3 regions of the Streptomyces sp. NPDC025651 genome follow, and region 1 is predicted to be linked to each of the others. Evidence: predicted binding sites of a transcription regulator. Region 1 holds the regulator's gene; each other region holds the start of a gene.
What was found. The regulator HrcA, encoded in region 1, represses chaperone genes, less so after heat shock. The targets are predictions, from matches to a motif close to TTNGCACTCNGNNNNNCNGAGTGCNAA.

Region 1 (6,580 bases):
TGTGCCCGGCCGCCGGGAGCTGGGCGGTGGCCAGCGGCTCGCTGCCCTCCTCGTGCAGGACGGCCGCGAAGTCGGCGCCCGCGAGGAGGGCGGCCACCTGCTTGGTCGACGCGGCGTCGGCCACCTCGGGGAAGCGGACCCGGCGCGACTGCTTGCCCGCCTCGCGCGCGGTGGCCCGCCACTTGGCGAGGGCCTTGAGACCGCGGTCGCCCTTCCACTGCGTGATGCAGCGCGAGGCGGTCCACGGCACGACGGCGTCGACGCCGGTCTCCGTCATGGTCTCGACGGCGAGTTCACCGCGGTCACCCTTGGGCAGCGCCTGAACGACGGTGATGCGGGGCGACTCCTCGGGCTCCTCGGAGCAGGAGTCCATCTTCACCACGAGGCGGTCCTTGCCCTCGGTGTCGAGGACCACGCAGTCCGCCCAGCGCCCCGCGCCGTCGGTCAGGACGACGTCCTCACCGGCCCGCAGCCGCTTCACGGAGACGGCGTGCCGCCCTTCGGGGCCCTCCAGTACGTAGCGTCCGCCGTCGCCCGCGTCGAAGTGCTCGACGACGAAGACCGGGGCGGTCACGCGGCACCCTCCGCGGCCAACGAGGCCTTCGCCTCGGCCAGTTCGGCCACGAGGACCTCCACGAGCTCCCCCGCGGGCAGCTCCCGGGCGAGCCGGTGGCCCTGCCCGGCCCAGAGCGCCATGGCCTGCGCGTCACCTGCCTTCGCCGCGGCCTTGCGCAGCCCGCTGGTGAGGTGGTGGACCTGGGGGTAGGCGGCGGGGGCGTACGGGCCGTGCTCGCGCATGAAGCGGTTGACCAGGCCGCGCGCCGGGCGCCCGGAGAAGGCCCGGGTCAGCTCGGTCCGCACGAAGAGCGGATTGGTCATGGCCTGCTTGTGCAGGGCGTTGGCGCCCGACTCGGGGGTGACGAGGAAGGCGGTGCCGAGCTGGGCCGCGTCGGCGCCCGCGGCGAGCACGGCGGCGATCTGCGCGCCGCGCATCAGACCGCCGGCGGCGACGATCGGGATCTGCACGGTCTCACGGACCTGCGTGATCAGTGAGAGCAGCCCGATCCCGGCGCCGTCGGCCTCGGGGTTGTCCTTGTGGGTCCCCTGGTGCCCGCCCGCCTCGACGCCCTGCACGCACACGGCGTCGGCCCCGCACCACTGGGCGGTCTGCGCCTCCTCGGGCGAGGTGACGGTGACGACGGTGAGGGTGCCGACGCGCGCGAAGGCGTCGAGGACGTCACGGGTGGGGCACCCGAAGGTGAAGGAGACGACCGGCACGGGGTCGTCGAGCAGGATCGCGAGCTTGGCGTCGTACCCGTCGTCGCGCCCGCTGTCCGGGTCGCCGAGCTCCGTCTCGTACCAGGTCGCCTCGCCGGCGAGCTGGCTGCGGTAGACCTCGACGGCCGCCGCGTCCGCGGTGTCGGGCTGCGGCATGAAGAGGTTGACGCCGAAGGGCCGCGAGGTGAGCCCCCGCAACTGTTTGATCTCCTGGTACATCCCGTCGGCGGTCTTGTACCCGGCGGCGAGGAACCCGAGCCCACCGGCCTCGGAGACGGCCGCGGCCAACTGCGGGCCGGAGGCGCCGCCGGCCATGGGGGCCTGCACGATCGGACAGCGGCAGAGATCGGTCAGTGCGGAGGACATGACGGCATCGTGCCACGTCCTCCCGCACCGACCGAATCGCCCCTTCCGGTATACGAACGCGGGGCACCCCCTCCAAGAGGGAGTGCCCCGCGGTACCGGGTCTCAGCGTCCGTTGAACGCGTCCTTGAGCCGCGAGAACAGCCCCTGCTGCCCCGGCTGGAACTGCCCCGTGGGCCGCTCCTCGCCCCGCATCTTCGCCAGCTCCCGCAGCACCCGCTCCTGCTCGGGGTCGAGCTTCGTCGGCGTGAGGACCTCGACGTGCACGATGAGGTCACCGCGCCCGCCGCCCCGCAGATGCGTGACGCCGCGGCCGTGCAGCGGGATCGACTGCCCGGACTGGGTCCCCGGGCGGATGTCGACCTCCTCCATGCCGTCGAGCGTCTTCAGCGGCACCTTCGTGCCGAGCGCGGCCGCCGTCATCGGGATGGTGACGGTGCAGTGCAGATCGTCGCCGCGCCGCTGGAAGACCTCGTGCGGCAGCTCGTGGATCTCCACGTACAGGTCGCCGGCGGGACCGCCGCCGGGGCCGACCTCGCCCTCGCCCGCGAGCTGGATCCGCGTGCCGTTGTCGACACCGGCGGGGATCTTCACGGTCAGCGTCCTGCGCGACCGGATGCGGCCGTCACCGGCGCACTCCGGGCACGGCGTCGGCACGACCGTGCCGAAGCCCTGGCACTGGGGGCACGGCCGCGAGGTCATGACCTGGCCGAGGAAGGACCGCGTGACCTGGGACACCTCACCGCGACCGCGGCACATGTCACAGGTCTGGGCGGAGGTACCGGGCGCGGCACCTTCACCACTACAGGTCGTACAGACGACAGCCGTGTCGACCTGGATGTCCTTGGTGGTCCCGAAGGCGGCCTCTTCGAGGTCGATCTCCAGACGGATCATGGCGTCCTGGCCCCGGCGCGTGCGCGACCGCGGCCCCCGCTGCGACGCCGTCCCGAAGAACGCGTCCATGATGTCGGAGAAGTTGCCGAAGCCACCGGCGCCGAAGCCGCCCGCGCCCTGGCCGCCGCCCGCCTGGGACAGGGGGTCGCCGCCGAGGTCGTAGACCTGCTTCTTCTGCGGGTCCGACAACACCTCGTACGCGGCGTTGATCTCCTTGAAGCGCTCCTGAGTCTTCGGATCCGGATTCACATCCGGGTGAAGCTCACGCGCAAGCCTCCGGAAGGCCTTCTTGATTTCGTCCTGGGAAGCGTCGCGGCGCACGCCGAGTACGGCGTAGTAGTCCGTGGCCACTTACGACTCCGCCAGGATCTGTCCGACGTAACGTGCCACTGCGCGTACTGCTCCCATCGTTCCCGGATAGTCCATGCGGGTCGGTCCGACCACGCCTAGTTTGGCGACTGCCTCGCTGCCCGAACCGTAGCCGACCGAGACCACGGACGTGGAGCTGAGGCCCTCATGGGCGTTCTCGTGACCGATCCGTACGGTCATGCCCGAATCCGTAGCCTCCCCAAGCAACTTGAGGAGCACTACCTGCTCCTCAAGGGCTTCGAGGACGGGCCGGATGGTGAGGGGAAAGTCATGTCCGAAGCGGGTGAGATTGGCGGTACCGCCGATCATCAGCCGCTCCTCGGTCTCCTCGACGAGTGTCTCGAGGAGGGTGGCGAGGACGGTCGCGACGGTGCCGCGGTCCTCCGCCTCGAAGGCCTCGGGCAGGTCCTGCACCAGCTGCGGCACGTCCGCGAAGCGGCGGCCCGCGACCCGGCTGTTGAGCCGCGCCCGCAGGTCGGCGAGCGAGGCCTCGCCGAACGGTGCGGGACAGTCGATCATGCGCTGCTCGACCCGGCCGGTGTCCGTGATGAGGACGAGCATCAGGCGCGCGGGAGCCAGCGAGAGCAACTCCACGTGCCGCACCGTCGACCGGGTCAGCGAGGGGTACTGCACGACGGCGACCTGCCGCGTGAGCTGCGCGAGCAACCGGACCGTACGCCCCACGACGTCGTCGAGATCCACCGCGCCGTCGAGGAAGTTCTGGATGGCGCGGCGCTCGGGCGCGGTCATCGGCTTGACGCCGGCGAGCTTGTCGACGAACAGGCGGTACCCCTTGTCCGTCGGGATGCGCCCCGCGCTGGTGTGGGGCTGGGCGATGAACCCTTCCTCCTCCAGCGCCGCCATGTCGTTGCGGACGGTGGCCGGAGAGACCCCGAGGCGGTGCCGCTCGGTGAGCGCCTTGGAGCCCACGGGCTCCTCCGTCCCCACGTAGTCATGGACGATGGCGCGCAGCACCTCGAGCCTGCGTTCACTGAGCATCGCGCACACCTCCAGCTGTCTCCGTCGTTCACGCCGAGCCCCCGGACCCCCGAGCCCCCGGCCTGGCACTCACCGCGGGTGAGTGCCAGCCTTCCAAAAGGTCAGTGTACGGCCGTGAGGTACGCACCGGGCAAGGCCGGACCCTCCTCAGTCATGCCGACGTGTTCCGCAGGAGCTAGCGTCACCGTATGGACATGGCGCTGGCATGGGAAGCGGCGGGCTGGGAGCGACTCGCACCGCGCGTGGGGCGGTGCCGGCTGCCGGTCTGGGACTGCACGGCCGGGCTGGTCGTCGGTGACGACGCGGCCCTCATGATCGAGGCGGGTTCGAGCCTGGCCGAGGGCGCGGCCCTGCGGACCCGGGCCAGGCAGATCCTCGGCGGCGGCCGCCGGGTCACCCACCTCGCGCTCACGCACCCGCACTTCGACCACGTCCTCGGGGCCGCGGCCTTCGCGGGCGTGGAGGTGTACGGCGCCGTGGGCATCGACACGGTCTTCGCCAAGGGCCGCGACGAGCTGCGCGCGGACGCGGTGCGGCACGGGGTGGACGCGGACGCCGCGGCGGAGGCGGCCGACCTCCTGGTCCACCCGCACCATCTGGTGTGCGGGGAGTGGACGCTCGACCTGGGCGGCGGGACACAGGTGCTCCTGGCGAACGTCGGCCCCGGCCACTCGGGCCACGACCTGGCGGTCCTGGTCCCCGGCACCGACGGAGGGCGGGAGATCGTCTTCTGCGGCGACCTGGTCGAGGAGTCGGGCGAACCGCAGGCGGGCCCGGACGCGGTGCCGAAGCGGTGGCCCGCGGCCCTGGACCGGCTCCTGGAGCTGGGCGGCGAGGACGCGCTGTACGTGCCGGGGCACGGCGCGACGGTAAATGCGGCCTTTGTCCGTGCGCAACGCGCCACACTGGCGTCCCGTTTCGGCGTGTCGTAGGACAACGAACGCCGCTCTTCCTATGGTCGGCGGAATGCGCCAGTACTCCGCCGACCTCACGCCGCCCTGGAAGAAGCCGAAGCCGGTCCCCGAGGTGGCGGCGGACGCCGGCCTCGTGGTCGAGGAGCTGAGCACCGGTTTCTGCGGGGCGGTGATCCGCTGCGAGAAGACGGCGCAGGGCCCGACGGTGACGCTGGAGGACCGCTTCGGCAAGCACCGCGTCTTCCCGATGGAGCCGCGGGGCTTCCTCCTGGAGGGCCGCACGATCACACTCGTCCGCCCGGCCACCACGGCACCCGCTCCCCCTTCCCGCCCCTCCCGCACCGCGTCCGGCTCGGTGGCGGTCCCCGGCGCGCGGGCCAGGGTCGCCCGCGCCGGACGCATCTACGTGGAGGGCCGCCACGACGCCGAGCTGGTCGAGCGGGTCTGGGGCGACGACCTGCGCATCGAAGGCGTCGTCGTGGAGTACCTGGAGGGCATCGACGACCTCCCCGCGATCGTCGCGGAGTTCGCGCCGGGCCCCGACGCGCGCCTGGGCGTCCTGGTCGACCACCTGGTCCCCGGCTCCAAGGAGTCCCGCATCGCCGCGGAGGTCACCAGCGCGCACGCCCTGGTGGTCGGCCACCCCTACATCGACGTATGGGAGGCGGTGAAGCCGTCCTCGGTGGGCATCGCCGCCTGGCCACGGGTCCCGCGGGGCCAGGACTGGAAGACGGGCGTGTGCAGGGCCCTGGGCTGGCCGGAGAACACGGGCGCGGCCTGGCAGCACATCCTGGCCTCGGTCCACTCGTACAAGGACCTGGAGCCCCAACTCCTCGGCCGAGTAGAAGAACTGATCGACTTCGTCACCCTCCCCTGACATTCGTCACACTCCCCTGACCACCGGGGCCGGCAAGGCCCCCAGCCCGCCGAGGCCCGCTAGTCCACCAGGTCCCGGACCACCGCGTCGGCCAGCAACCGCCCCCGCAGCGTCAGCACCGCCCGCCCCTCCTCATACGGCCCGGCCTCCAGCAGCCCCTCACCCCGCGCCCGCGCGGCCGCCGCGAGCCCCGCCTCCCGCAGCAGCGACAACGGACACCCCTCCCGCAACCGCAGCTCCAGCAGGATCCGCTCCACCCGCCGGTCCTCGGCGGACAGCACCTCACGCCCGGCCCCCGGCGATCCCCCACCCGCCAGCGCCCCCGCATACGCCCCGGGATGCTTCACGTTCCACCACCGCACGCCCCCCACATGGCTGTGCGCCCCCGGCCCGGCCCCCCACCAGTCGGCCCCGCGCCAGTACAGCTCGTTGTGCAGGCACCGCCCCGCCTCGGACGTGGCCCAGTTGGACACCTCGTACCAATCGAACCCCGCGCCCCCGAGCACCTCATCGGCGATGAGGTACCGGTCCGCGTGCACGTCGTCGTCGGTCATGGGGACCTCCCCGCGCCGGATCCGCCGCGCCAGCTGCGTCCCCTCCTCCACGATCAGCGCATAGGCGCTGACGTGGTCGGGCCCGGCCCCGATCGCCGCGTCGAGCGAGGCCCGCCAGTCCTCGTCGGTCTCACCGGGCGTGCCGTAGATCAGGTCGAGGTTCACATGGTCGAACCCGGCGGCCCGCGCCTCGGCGACGCACGCCTCGGGACGCCCCGGCGTATGCGTACGGTCAAGCACCTTCAAGACATGCTGCTTCGCGCTCTGCATGCCGAAGGAGACCCGGTTGAACCCGCCGGCCCGCAGCTCACCCAGGTAGTCGACGTCGACCG
Region 2 (6,580 bases), on a different contig from region 1:
CCCGTGCCCCCGCTGCCCGTCGACTGCCCGGGACCAGAACTGCCGGACGCGGTGCGGCTGTTCATGGATCGCGCCGAGGAAGCCGCGCCCGGCGCGGTCCTCGCGGAGAAGGACGGCGAGGCGGTAGCGGAGATCTGCGCTCGCCTCGACGGCATCCCCCTCGCCATCGAACTGGCCACCGCTCGATTGCAAGAGATGGGCCTGGGCCTGCTCCAACAGCGCCTGGACGCCCGCTTCGAGACGCTCACCGCCCCACCCACCTGGCACGACGAGGGCGAGCCCCGGCACCAGGCCCTGCGCACCACCATCGGCTGGAGCCACCAACTCTGCACCCCGGAAGAGCGGTTGGCCTGGGCCCGCCTCTCCGTCTTCGCCGACGGCTTCGAGCAGGAGGCGGCCGAGCTGGTGTGCGCCGGAGGCCCGCTGGACAGCGACCGGATCGGAGGGCTGCTGTCCTCGCTGGTGGACAAGTCCCTCCTGCGGTCGACGACGACCCCGCGCGGCCCGCGGTACTCGATGCTCGACACCGTCCGTGAGTACGGCGAGGAGTGGCTGCGCGAACTCGGCGAGGAACAGCGCCTTTCGGAGCGGCACCGGGACTACTACCGCTGGCTGGCCCGCCTGGGCTACCAGGAGTGGTCGGGGCCCCGGCAACTGGACTGGTACCGGCGCACCACGGCGGAGCACGGCAATCTGCGTACGGCGCTCGACGCGTGTCTCACCGACCCGGACCCGCGCCTCGCGCTGGAGATGGCGGGCAGCCTGTGGTTCTTCTGGTGCTGCTGCGGTTTCCAGCGCGAGGGCCGCCACTACCTGGACCAGGCCCTCGCCAGGGAGCCGGACACCGGGCCGGGACCGGAGTGGTTCCGCGCGCTGTGGGCCGGCAACCTCCTGGCCTCCATGCAGGGCGACTTCGAAGCCGCAGCGGCGTTCGAAGCCGTCAGCACGCCGATGGCGGAGAAGATCGGCGACCCGGCGACGATCGCCGCGGCGCGCTGCGGCACGGGGGCGCGACTGGCGCTCTCCGGCCAGGTGGAACAGGCGCTGGCTCCCTTCGCCGAGGCACTGGACCCCCCGGACCGCGGCGCCTACGCCGTCAGGTTCCTCGCGATGGGCGGCGTCGCGTTCAGCCGCTTCCACAAGGGCGAGTTCGCCCTGGCCACCGTGGCCGCCGACGCCCTGCGCGAGCAGTGCGAGCAGCGCGGCGAGCTGTGGTCGCGTGGTTATGCCCTCTACTGCCTGTCGCTTGCCGCGCTGGGCAGCGGGGATCCGGCCACGGCCGTCCGCCACGCCCGTAAGGCCCTTGCCGTCAAGTGGCTGCTGCACGACGCCCTCGGGGCGGCGATGATCCTTGACGCGATGGCTCCGGCCGTGGCCGAGCACGACCCGGAGCAGGCCGCGCTGCTGCTCGGCGTCGCCGACACCCTCTGGCGCTTCACCGGCCGCGCGCAGTTCGGCGCTCCGGAACTCGTCGCGGCCCGCCGGGCCTGCGAGCGCCGGATCCGCGACGCCATCGGTGGCGCGGCGTACGAAGCCGCCTACCGAAAGGGCATGGAGAGCGACTACGACGACGGCATCGCCCACGCCCTGGAAGAAGGGCCCCGCGCAACGCCCGAGGGCGGCACCCCTGCCTGAGCAGGGGTGCCGCCCTCGGTTCGCGTGAAGCGATGAACCGCCGATCCGCGAGGGATCAGAAGTCCATGTCACCGCCCGGCATGCCGCCCGGAGCGGCGCCGGCGGCGGCCTTCTCCGGCTTGTCGGCGATGACGGCCTCGGTGGTGAGGAACAGCGCGGCGATGGAGGCGGCGTTCTGCAGGGCAGAGCGGGTCACCTTCGCCGGGTCGAGGATGCCCTCGGCGATCATGTCGACGTACTCACCGGAGGCGGCGTTCAGGCCGTGGCCGACGGTCAGGTTGCGCACCTTCTCGACGACGACACCGCCCTCCAGGCCGGCGTTGACGGCGATCTGCTTCAGCGGGGCCTCAAGGGCCAGCTTCACAGCGGCGGCACCGGTGGCCTCGTCGCCGTCCAGCTCCAGCTTCTCGAACACCTGGGAGGCCTGCAGCAGGGCCACGCCACCACCGGCGACGATGCCCTCCTCGACGGCCGCCTTCGCGTTGCGAACGGCGTCCTCGATGCGGTGCTTGCGCTCCTTGAGCTCGACCTCGGTCGCGGCACCGGCCTTGATGACCGCAACACCGCCGGCGAGCTTCGCCAGGCGCTCCTGCAGCTTCTCGCGGTCGTAGTCGCTGTCCGAGTTCTCGATCTCGGCGCGGATCTGGTTCACACGGCCCTGGACCTGGTCGCTGTCGCCAGCGCCGTCCACGATCGTGGTCTCGTCCTTGGTGATGACGACCTTGCGGGCGCGGCCGAGCAGGTCGAGACCGGCGTTCTCCAGCTTGAGGCCGACCTCCTCGGAGATGACGGTGCCACCGGTGAGGATGGCGATGTCGCCGAGCATGGCCTTGCGGCGGTCACCGAAGCCCGGGGCCTTGACGGCGACGGACTTGAAGGTGCCACGGATCTTGTTGACGACGAGCGTGGACAGCGCCTCGCCCTCGACGTCCTCCGCGATGATCAGCAGCGGCTTGCCCGACTGCATGACCTTCTCCAGCAGCGGAAGGAGGTCCTTCACGTTGGAGATCTTGGAGTTGACGATCAGGATGTACGGGTCATCCAGGGCCGCCTCCATGCGCTCCATGTCGGTCGCGAAGTACGCCGAGATGTAGCCCTTGTCGAAGCGCATGCCCTCGGTGAGCTCGAGCTCCAGACCGAAGGTCTGCGACTCCTCGACGGTGATGACGCCTTCCTTGCCGACCTTGTCCATGGCCTCGGCGATGAGCTCGCCGATCTGGGTGTCGGCGGCGGAGATGGAGGCCGTCGAAGCGATCTGCTCCTTGGTCTCGACATCCTTCGCCTGCTCGAGCAGGGCGCCCGAGACGGCCTCGACGGCCTTCTCGATGCCGCGCTTCAGAGCCATCGGGTTGGCACCGGCGGCCACGTTGCGCAGACCCTCGCGCACCAGGGCCTGGGCCAGGACGGTCGCGGTCGTCGTGCCGTCACCGGCGACGTCGTCCGTCTTCTTCGCGACCTCCTTGACCAGCTCGGCGCCGATCTTCTCGTACGGGTCCTCGAGCTCGATCTCCTTGGCGATGGAGACACCGTCGTTGGTGATCGTGGGGGCGCCCCACTTCTTCTCGAGGACGACGTTGCGACCCTTGGGGCCCAGGGTCACCTTGACGGCGTCGGCGAGCTGGTTCATGCCGCGCTCGAGGCCGCGCCGTGCCTCCTCGTCGAACGCGATGATCTTGGCCATGTGAAGTGGTCCTCCCGGACGGGGTGGAAAAGCAAACGGACCGTGCTGGTGCCCGCGACGGACGGCCTGCGTGCCTTGTGGTTCCTTGCCCCACCCGGCCTGCGGACCTCACCGACCCGATCCAAGTTCTGTCACTCTCACTCGGAGAGTGCTAAGCCCAATGATTAGCACTCGACCCCTGCGAGTGCAAGCGCCTCTCACGGATCCAGGACAGCCTCAGGGCTGCCCGCCGAGGCGCCCCGGCACACACGACCAGCGCACACGAGGGGCCCGTACCCCTGATGGGATACGGGCCCCTCGCGATGCTTGCGTCGGTGGCCGATCGCGCCGAGCTAGACGGCGAGCTTGACCATGTCCGCCTGCGGACCCTTCTGGCCCTGCGAGATCTCGAACTCGACTCGCTGACCTTCTTCCAGGGTGCGGTAGCCGTCCATCTGGATCGCGCTGTAGTGGACGAAAACATCCGCACCACCGTCGACCGCGATGAAGCCGTACCCCTTCTCCGCGTTGAACCACTTGACGGTGCCCTGAGCCATGCCTAACTCCCCTATTACTGGCCCTTGCACAGGACCGCACTTCGCGGACCCGGGTCAGACCTCACCCCCCATTGGTTGGGGGTGTGCGCCGGAACGCGTCGACCGCCGCTGAATGTATCTGTCCAACTGCCGTCTGCAACAGGTCAATCGGACGAGAATTCTGGGCACGACCGATCGGGAAAATGCGGAGATTCTGCCGGAATTCAGGGCAAGTCGGGCCAGGCAAATGCCGCATAAGGCTCAAATGGGCAGCTCTGTTTGGCTACTTCTTGTCGACTCAGGGCCGACTTCATATATGCGCTCGGCACTAACGGCGAAGCACGCTTCCCAACTGTACCGCGCTCAACCATGCAGAATTGCCCCCTCCGTTTCTCTCGCGGAGGGGGCAATTCAGATAACGCAGGGTACTTGCGAAAACATCAGCCGCCGGCGACGGCGGGAATGATCGAGACGCCCGCGCCGTCCGGCGTCGCGGTCTCCAGGCCCTGCTCGAAGCGGACGTCGTCGTCGTTCACGTACACGTTCACGAAGCGGCGCAGCTTGCCCTGGTCGTCCAGGACGCGGGCGGCGATGCCGGTGTGGTTCTTCTCCAGGTCGGCGATGACCTCCCCGAGGGTGGCCCCCTCGGCGACGACCTCGGCCTGACCGCCGGTGTAGGTGCGGAGGATGGTGGGGATACGGACGTTGACGCTCATGGGGTTCACCTCTGAAGTACGGGGCGGGAGTGTGCCCCTGGAAGGGGCGCGGGGAACTGCGCGAGGACGGACCACGACCGCACGTCGGCAACGGCGATCAGGCCCTGCGGCGCCTAGCCGGCCAGCCCCGCGGAGCGGAACGCCTCAAGGCTGGGCTTGATCGTGGCGGTGGCCTGCGAAGTCTCGGCGACGGCGTCCAGCGTCTTCAGGCCGTCCCCGGTGTTCAGCACGACCGTCGTGAGGGACGGGTCGATCAGCCCCGCCTCGACCAGCTTCTTCGTGACGCCCACCGTCACACCGCCCGCGGTCTCCGCGAAGATCCCCTCGGTCCGCGCGAGAAGCTTGATGGCATCGACGACCTGCTCGTCGTTCACGTCCTCCACCGCACCACCCGTGCGACGCGCGATGTCGAGGACGTACGGCCCGTCGGCAGGGTTGCCGATCGCCAGCGACTTGGCGATGGTGTTCGGCTTCTGCGGGCGCACGACATCGTGCCCCGCCTTGAACGCGGCCGACACCGGCGAGCAGCCCTCCGCCTGCGCACCGAAGATCTTGTACGGCTTGTCCTCGACGAGGCCGAGCGCGATCAGCTCCTTCAGCCCCTTGTCGATCTTCGTGAGCTGCGAGCCGGAGGCGATGGGGATCACGAGCTGATCCGGCAGGACCCACCCCAGCTGCTCGCAGATCTCGTACGCGAGGGTCTTGGAGCCCTCGCCGTAGTACGGCCGCAGGTTCACGTTCACGAAGCCCCAGCCCTCGCCCAGCGGGTCGCCGATGAGCTCGGAGCAGAAGCGGTTCACGTCGTCGTAGTTGCCCTCGATGCCGACGAGCTCGCCGCCGTAGACCGCGGCCATGACGACCTTGCCCTGCTCCAGGTCGTGCGGGATGAACACGCAGGACCGGAAGCCGGCGCGGGCCGCGGCGGCACCGACGGCGCCCGCGAGGTTGCCGGTGGAGGAGCAGGACAGGGTGGTGAAGCCGAAGGCACGCGCGGCTTCCAGCGCCTGCGCCACGACGCGGTCCTTGAAGGAGTGCGTGGGGTTGCCCGAGTCGTCCTTGACGAACAACTTGCCCTGCTCGACGCCGAGTTCACGGGCGAGGTTGTCGGCCTTGACGAGCTTGGTCCAGCCGGGGTTGAGGTTCGGCTTGTCGGCCACGTCGGCGGGGACGGGGAGCAGCGGGGCGTAGCGCCAGATGTTGGCGGGGCCCGCCTCGATCCGCTTGCGCAGGGCCTCCGGGTCGCCGAGGGGAAGGTCGTACGCGACTTCGAGGGGGCCGAAACACTCGGCACAGGCGAAGATCGGTCCGAGCGGGAACCTGGTGCCGCACTCCCGGCAGGAGAGTCCCGATGCGGGGCCCAGGTCTACGGGGGTGGTGGTGCTTTCGGTGGCGACAGTCTGCACAGCCATGGAGGCGAGGCCCTTTCTCCTCATCTTCCTCGCGACGCATCTCGCCGCGAGACGGAATTGGCACCTTCCCTAGCCGGGAGCCTCGCGGCGCTGACTGCGCACGAGACCGGCTGGAGGGTTGCCGGGGCTTCAACGGGCCGTATCCCTCTGCCCCTCTGGATGAGCGGTATTCGATTGTGGGTTTCAGTTGTTGATCTCAACGCGGCGGCGACCCCGACATGCGATGGTCACCGGCGTTGTTCAAGACTGTAACCGAAGCCCTGGACCCTTGAGATAGTCGTCCGAACCGCGAGATGGATCACATACGGGAGGACCCTGACCGTGCTGGAAGAGGTCGAGTGCTGGCTGAGCAGGCGTTCCTGGTCCGTCACCGACCGTCCACTGGAGCGCCTCGTCGCCGCCAAGCGCGCGTCCGGCACCTCGGTGAGCGTCGTGCTGCCCGCCCTTGACGAGGAGGGGACGGTCGGCGAGATCGTCTCCGTGATCCGCGGCGAGCTGGTCGAGAAGGCCCCGCTGGTCGACGAGCTCGTGGTGATCGACTCCGGCTCCCGGGACCGCACGGCGGAGGTCGCGGCGGCCGCGGGCGCCAAGGTCGTCCACCGGGACGAGATCCTGCCGCGCATC
Region 3 (6,580 bases), on a different contig from region 1:
AGGGACCGGTCAGGGTGACCGCGCCCGGCGCCAAGGGCGTCGGCGGAAGCGGCCTCGCCGGCGACGAGATCTGCGACCGCCGACGGCACGGCGGCGACGACCAGGCCGTGTACGCGTACGCCCGTGAAGACCTCGACGCCTGGGAGCGCGCCCTTGAACGGCCGCTGTGCCACGGCGTGTTCGGCGAGAACCTCACGACGTCCGGTGTCGACGTGAGCGGCGCGAAGATCGGCGAGCGCTGGCGGGTCGGCCCGGACCTGCTGCTCGAAGTGACGAGCTCGCGCATCCCCTGCCGCACGTTCCAGGAGCACCTCGACGAGAAGGGGTGGATGAAGCGGTTCACGCGGCAGGGTGCGCCGGGCGCCTATCTGCGGGTGATCGAGCCCGGTGAGATCCAGGCCGGTGACACCGTCGAGATCGTGCACAGGCCGGAGCACGAGATCACCGTCTCCCTCTACTTCCGGGCCGTCACGACGGAGCAGGAGCTGCTGCCGCGGCTGCTCGAGGCGGGCGACGCGCTGCACCCCGAGGCGACCGAGCGGGCGCACACCTACCTCGCGAAGTACGCGCAACACAGCGGTCACTAGATCTCACTAGCCTTGGTCCATGACTACGGCTCTGATTACGGGATCAACCGCCGGCATCGGCGCCGCCTTCGCGCGGCGCCTCGCCGGTGACGGGCACAACCTCGTTCTGGTGGCGCGCGACACCGAGCGACTGCACGAGCAGGCGACCGAACTGCACGACCGGCACGGCATCGAGGCGGAGGTGCTGACCGCGGACCTCTCGACGGACGAGGGCATCGAGTCCGTCGAGAAGCGCCTCTCGCACCGCAGGGACCCGGTCGACCTGCTGATCAACAACGCCGGATTCGGCAACAAGGGCCGTTATCTGGAGGTCTCGCTCAGCGACGAGCTGACCATGCTCAAGGTGCACTGCGAGGCGGTGCTCCGGCTGACGTCGGCCGCCGCGGAGTCGATGCGGGAGCGCGGCCGCGGCGGCGTCGTGAACGTCGCGTCGGTGGCGGCGTTCGTGCCGCGCGGGACGTACGGCGCGTCGAAGGCCTGGATCGTGCAGTTCACCCAGGGCGCGGCGAAGGACCTGGCGGGGTCCGGGGTGCGGATGATGGCGCTGTGCCCCGGCTTCGTCCGCACGGAGTTCCACCAGCGGGCCGGGATGGGCACGTCCAACATCCCCGGCTGGATGTGGCTCGAGGCGGACAAGCTGGTCGCGGCGGCACTGACCGACCTGTCCCGCGGCAAGACCCTGTCGATCCCCGACCCGAGGTACAAGGCCCTGATGGGCGTGGTGAAGCTGACCCCGCGGGGGCTGCTGGGCGGTGTCACGTCTCGCACGGGCCGCAAGTACGGCCCGCAGTAGCTTCCGGAGCGGGACTGCGTCTGCCGAGGCCCGTCGGTCGCCGGCTGCGGGTCGTGGTCCGTCCCTCGCGCAGTTCCCCGCGCCCCTTCGGGGCGCCCGAAAACACCGAGGTCCGGTTTTCCCCCGTGAGGGAAAACCGGACCTCGGTCACAGGCTCAGGTCAGTGCGAGTGACCGTGGCCGTGACCGGCCTCGGCCTCCTCCTCCGCCGGCTTCTCGACGACCAGGGTCTCGGTCGTGAGGAGCAGGGAGGCGATGGACGCGGCGTTCTCCAGCGCGGAGCGCGTGACCTTGACCGGGTCGATGACGCCGGCCTTGACCAGGTCGCCGTACTCACCGGTGGCGGCGTTGAAGCCGAAGCCCTTGTCGAGCTCGGCGACCTTCGAGGTGATGACGTAGCCCTCGAGGCCGGCGTTCTCGGCGATCCAGCGCAGCGGCTCGACGGCGGCGCGGCGGACGACCGCGACACCGGTGGCCTCGTCGCCGTCCTTGCCGAGGTTGCCCTCGAGGACCTTGACGGCGTGCACCAGAGCGGAGCCACCACCGGAGACGATGCCCTCCTCGACCGCGGCGCGGGTCGCGGAGATGGCGTCCTCCAGACGGTGCTTCTTCTCCTTCAGCTCCACCTCGGTGGCGGCGCCGACCTTGATCACGCACACGCCGCCGGCCAGCTTCGCGAGGCGCTCCTGGAGCTTCTCACGGTCCCAGTCGGAGTCCGTGGCGTCGATCTCGGCCTTGATCTGGGCGACGCGGCCCTCGACGTCACCGGCGTTGCCGCCGCCGTCGACGATCGTCGTGTCGTCCTTGGTGATGGTGACGCGGCGGGCGGTGCCGAGCACGTCCAGGCCGACCTGGTCGAGCTTGAGGCCGACCTCTTCGGCGATGACGGTGCCGCCGGTGAGGGTGGCGATGTCACCGAGCATGGCCTTGCGGCGGTCGCCGAAGCCGGGGGCCTTCACCGCGACGGCGTTGAAGGTGCCGCGGATCTTGTTCACGACCAGGGTCGACAGGGCCTCGCCCTCGACGTCCTCGGCGATGATCAGGAGCGGCTTCGAGGCGTTGGCCTGGATGACCTTCTCGAGCAGCGGCAGGAGGTCCTGGATGGAGGAGATCTTGCCCTGGTGGATCAGGATGTACGGGTCGTCGAGGACGGCCTCCATACGCTCCTGGTCGGACACCATGTACGGGGACAGGTAACCCTTGTCGAAGGCCATGCCCTCGGTGAAGTCGAGCTCCAGGCCGAAGGTGTTGGACTCCTCGACGGTGATGACACCGTCCTTGCCGACCTTGTCCATCGCCTCGGCGATGAGCTCGCCGACCTGCGGGTCCTGGGCCGACAGACCGGCGACGGCCGCGATGTCGGCCTTGTCGTCGATCGGACGGGCGGTGGCGAGGAGCTCCTCGGAGACGGCCGCGACGGCGGCGTCGATGCCCTTCTTCAGGGCGGCCGGGGAGGCGCCCGCGGCGACGTTGCGCAGGCCTTCCTTGACCAGGGCCTGGGCGAGCACGGTGGCGGTGGTGGTGCCGTCACCAGCGATGTCGTTGGTCTTGGTCGCCACCTCCTTCACCAGCTGGGCGCCGAGGTTCTCGTACGGGTCCTCGACCTCGACCTCACGGGCGATGGTGACGCCGTCGTTGGTGATGGTCGGGGCACCGAACTTCTTGTCGATGACGACGTTGCGGCCGCGGGGGCCGATCGTCACCTTGACCGTGTCGGCAAGCTTGTTGACGCCGCGCTCAAGGGCGCGACGGGCGTCCTCGTCGAACTTCAGGATCTTCGCCATGGGAGCGATTCAGCCCTCTCGAAAACTCGGGTGAACGAACCGCGCCCCTCGCCGCCCGGCAATCAGCGGGGTGACCAGGGGCGCAGCTCAAAAGCAAATCTGCTGGTGAAGCAGGTGAAGCGGTGAATTACTTCTCGACGATCGCGAGCACGTCGCGAGCCGAGAGGACGAGGTACTCGTCGCCGTTGTACTTCACCTCGGTGCCGCCGTACTTGCTGTACAGCACGACATCGCCGACCTTGACGTCGAGCGGCAGGCGCTCGCCGTTCTCGAAGCGGCCCGGGCCCACGGCGAGGACGGCGCCCTCCTGGGGCTTCTCCTTCGCGGTGTCCGGAATGACCAGGCCGGAGGCCGTGGTCTGCTCGGCGTCGAGCGGCTGGACCACAATGCGGTCCTCGAGCGGCTTGATGGCAACCTTGGAGCTGGCGGTCGTCACGATCCGGTCTCCCCCTTCGGAGATCTCACGGGGTTAAGAGTCTGAGTGTGGCGACCAGGTGGATCCGTCGTCGCGGGTGCCGGACCTGCCCGTCGCTGTTGGCACTCTCCAGTGGTGAGTGCCAGAAGCGAGACTAGGACGGGGATTAGCACTCGGTCAAGCGGAGTGCCAATCGACTGCGTCGGGCTTTACGGGGATGGGGTGCCCCCTGGCGAGGTCGGCGCCTCTGTGGCCTTGCCTGGGCAACGTGTTCTGTGGGCCTGCGGTTCCTTGCCCGCGGCACGGGGCCGCCTCGTTTCCCCTTGCCCGGCAGGTGGGGCCGTGCCCACCCGTTCCGCCGTGCGGAACGCCTGCCCACAGCCGGGACCAGCCTGTCCCGGCGGCTTTCGTTGCGGCATCTTCTGGGCCGCCTTTCTGCCCAGCCTCTCGATCGGGTCCACCGATTCCGCGCAGCCCGTGAGGAGCGTGGGCGCGAGGACGCCGCACAGCAGGGCCCCGGCGAGGAGGCGGCGGCGCGCCCACGCCCGGGGGGTCACAGGTAGTCCTCCAGCCTGGCCACCGCGTACCCCTTGTCCGTGACCGTCTTCATGACCCGGCGGACCATGTCGGGCATGGTGCCCTTCCAGTCCTCGCGCCCCCGGAAGTGCGTGAGGATGATGTCGCCGGGGTGCAGGTCCCGGTCCCACTCGCGCCACTCCATGTGGTCCGCGAAGGCCTCCGACGCCCACAGCGGCACCGCCTTGACGCCGCAGGACTTGGCGGCGCGCAGGGTGTCGACGTCGTAGTTGCCGTAGGGCGGACGGAAGAGCTCGGGCCGCTTGCCGTAGCGCTTCTCGATGGTGTCCTGCATGCCGCAGATCTCGCGGCGCTGCGCCTCGTACGAAAGCGCGGGCATGTAGCGGTGGTTGAGGGTGTGGTTGTTCAGGGAGACGCCGCGGTCCTGCATCTTCTTGAAGTAGGCGTAATCCTCCTTGACCAGGTAGTCGCTGAGGAACGCGGTGTACGGGATCTTCAGGTCGCTCATCATCTTCAGCAGCGCCGGGTCCTTCTCGGCGCCGTCGTCGATGGTCAGGAAGACGACCTTCTCCGTGGTCGGGATCGTCGTGAAGACGGGCGGCAGGCTCGACTGACCCTTGACCTCGAAGCCCTTGCGGGTGGTGATCCGCGGCTTGGTCTTCGGCGCCGGCGGCGCGACCAGCGGTGTCCTGGCCAGGCCCCAGCGCTTGGCGGCCGCGGCGCGTGCGGCCTGGGCCGCGCCGAGCTTCTGGGCGTAGGAGTCCAGGGCGCGGGCGGGCGGGGCCTGGAGCGGCTGCTGGCCGTGGGCGGGCTTCACGGCATCGGAGTCGCCCCCGGAGGCACAGCCCGACGCGATCGCGGCGACGGTCAGGACCGCCAGCGCGGTACGTGTCCGGTTCTTCCGCCTTCCGGCGGATTCCTCGTTTTGTCGTACTAGTTGCATGGCGCCGGATCCTCGCAGCTCAAGGCCCCTTCGAGGGGCCGACACCGCCACCGGCCGCGCACCATCCACCGACTGGCCCACAATGGGGCAGGTGAACGACCCGAACACGCCGAGCAGCCTCGACGACCCCCTCGCCGCCTTCGCCGCCCTGCTCACCGAGGAGGGCCGGGCCCTGCTCGACGAGGTGCGGGACGTCGAGCCCGCCCAGGAGCTCGCCGCCGCCACCCGGCTGCGCCGCGAGCACCCGGCGCCGCTGGTCTCGGCCGCCCTGGCCCAGGCGCGGCTGCGGCAGCGGGCCGCGGCGAAGTTCGGTGCCGAGGACGCGGCCCGGATGTTCTTCACGCCGAACGGCGTCGAGCAGGCGACGCGCACGTCCGTCGCCGCCTACCGCGCCGAGCGGTTCAAGACCGCCGGCGTGCGGTCCGTCGCCGACCTCTGCTGCGGCATCGGCGGCGACGCGCTCGCCCTCGCGCGGGTCGGCATCTCCGTGCTCGCCGTCGACCGTTCTCCGCTGACCTGCGCCGTCGCCCGCGCCAACGCCGAGGCGCTCGGTCTCTCCGAGCTGATCGAGGTCCGCGAGGCCGATGTCACCGAGGTGGACACGTCCGCGTACGACGCGGTGTTCGTGGACCCGGCGCGCCGGGGCGGACGCGGGCGGATCTTCGACCCCGAGGCCTACTCGCCGCCCCTGTCCTGGGCGGTCGCGGCGGCGCTCGAGGCCCCGCGTGCCGCGCTGAAGATCGCCCCCGGCATTCCCCACGAGGCGGTCCCCGCCGAGGCGGAGGCCGAGTGGATCTCGGACGGCGGCGACGTGAAGGAGGCCGTGCTGTGGTTCGGCACGGACGCGCCCTCCTCGCACCGCGCGACGCTCCTGCCCGGCGGCGCCACCCTGTGGACCTCGCTCGACGCGATGCCGCCCGACCCCGAGGTGCGGCCCGTGGGGCGTTACCTGTACGAGCCCGACGGCGCCGTCATCCGCGCCCACCTGGTCGCCCGGGTCGCCGAGGAGGTGGCGGGCGGGCTGGTCGACGAGACCATCGCGTACGTCACCTCCGACGAGCGCCACGACACCGCGTACGCGACCGCGTACGAGATCACCGACCAACTCCCCTTCAACGTGAAGAAGTTGAAGGCCCTGCTGCGGGAGCGGGAGGTCGGCATCCTGACGGTGAAGAAGCGGGGGTCGGCGGTGGAGCCGGAGGAGCTGCGGAAGAAGGTGAAGCCGCAGGGCAAGAACGCGGCGACTGTTTTCATGACGCGGGTGGCGGGGGCGCCGACGATGCTGATCGGCCACCCGGCCCCGTAAGGGGCGCGGGGAGCTGCGCGACCAGCCACAACGAACCCGCGGCCAACGCCTCAGCAGTCGGCCGCCCGAGCCAAGAGCAATTCCCGCTCCCTCTCGTTCCGCGCCAGCGACGCCGCCCGTTCGAACTCCGCCCGCGCCTCGGCCCGTCGGCCGAGGCGGGCAAGGAGATCACCCCGCACGCTGGGCAGCAAGTGGTAGGCCTTCAGGGCCGGTTCG

Region 2: a site for HrcA is predicted at 3,445-3,471, ahead of groL (chaperonin GroEL). Genes of this name have one in related genera too.
Region 3: a site for HrcA is predicted at 3,745-3,771, ahead of groES (co-chaperone GroES). Genes of this name have one in related genera too.

Annotation. Positions count from the first base shown of each region.
Region 1 is NZ_JBVHLZ010000001.1:570,622-577,201, reverse strand. It holds gene ACZ4D5_RS02460 (16S rRNA (uracil(1498)-N(3))-methyltransferase) at 1-574, opposite strand, end outside; gene ACZ4D5_RS02455 (nitronate monooxygenase) at 571-1,644, opposite strand; gene dnaJ (molecular chaperone DnaJ) at 1,747-2,886, opposite strand; gene hrcA (heat-inducible transcriptional repressor HrcA) at 2,887-3,903, opposite strand; gene ACZ4D5_RS02440 (MBL fold metallo-hydrolase) at 4,098-4,835, shown strand; gene ACZ4D5_RS02435 (DUF3097 domain-containing protein) at 4,870-5,694, shown strand; gene hemW (radical SAM family heme chaperone HemW) at 5,754-6,580, opposite strand, start outside.
Region 2 is NZ_JBVHLZ010000012.1:101,003-107,582, forward strand. It holds gene ACZ4D5_RS34745 (ATP-binding protein) at 1-1,635, shown strand, start outside; gene groL (chaperonin GroEL) at 1,691-3,316, opposite strand; gene ACZ4D5_RS34755 (cold-shock protein) at 3,649-3,852, opposite strand; gene ACZ4D5_RS34760 (ubiquitin-like small modifier protein 1) at 4,272-4,547, opposite strand; gene thrC (threonine synthase) at 4,661-5,956, opposite strand; SAM riboswitch class I at 5,974-6,122, opposite strand; gene ACZ4D5_RS34770 (glucosyl-3-phosphoglycerate synthase) at 6,278-6,580, shown strand, end outside.
Region 3 is NZ_JBVHLZ010000004.1:306,751-313,330, reverse strand. It holds gene ACZ4D5_RS17830 (MOSC domain-containing protein) at 1-587, shown strand, start outside; gene ACZ4D5_RS17825 (SDR family NAD(P)-dependent oxidoreductase) at 607-1,380, shown strand; gene groL (chaperonin GroEL) at 1,541-3,163, opposite strand; gene groES (co-chaperone GroES) at 3,291-3,599, opposite strand; gene ACZ4D5_RS17810 (polysaccharide deacetylase family protein) at 4,132-5,058, opposite strand; gene ACZ4D5_RS17805 (class I SAM-dependent methyltransferase) at 5,141-6,364, shown strand; gene ACZ4D5_RS17800 (RNA polymerase sigma factor) at 6,415-6,580, opposite strand, start outside.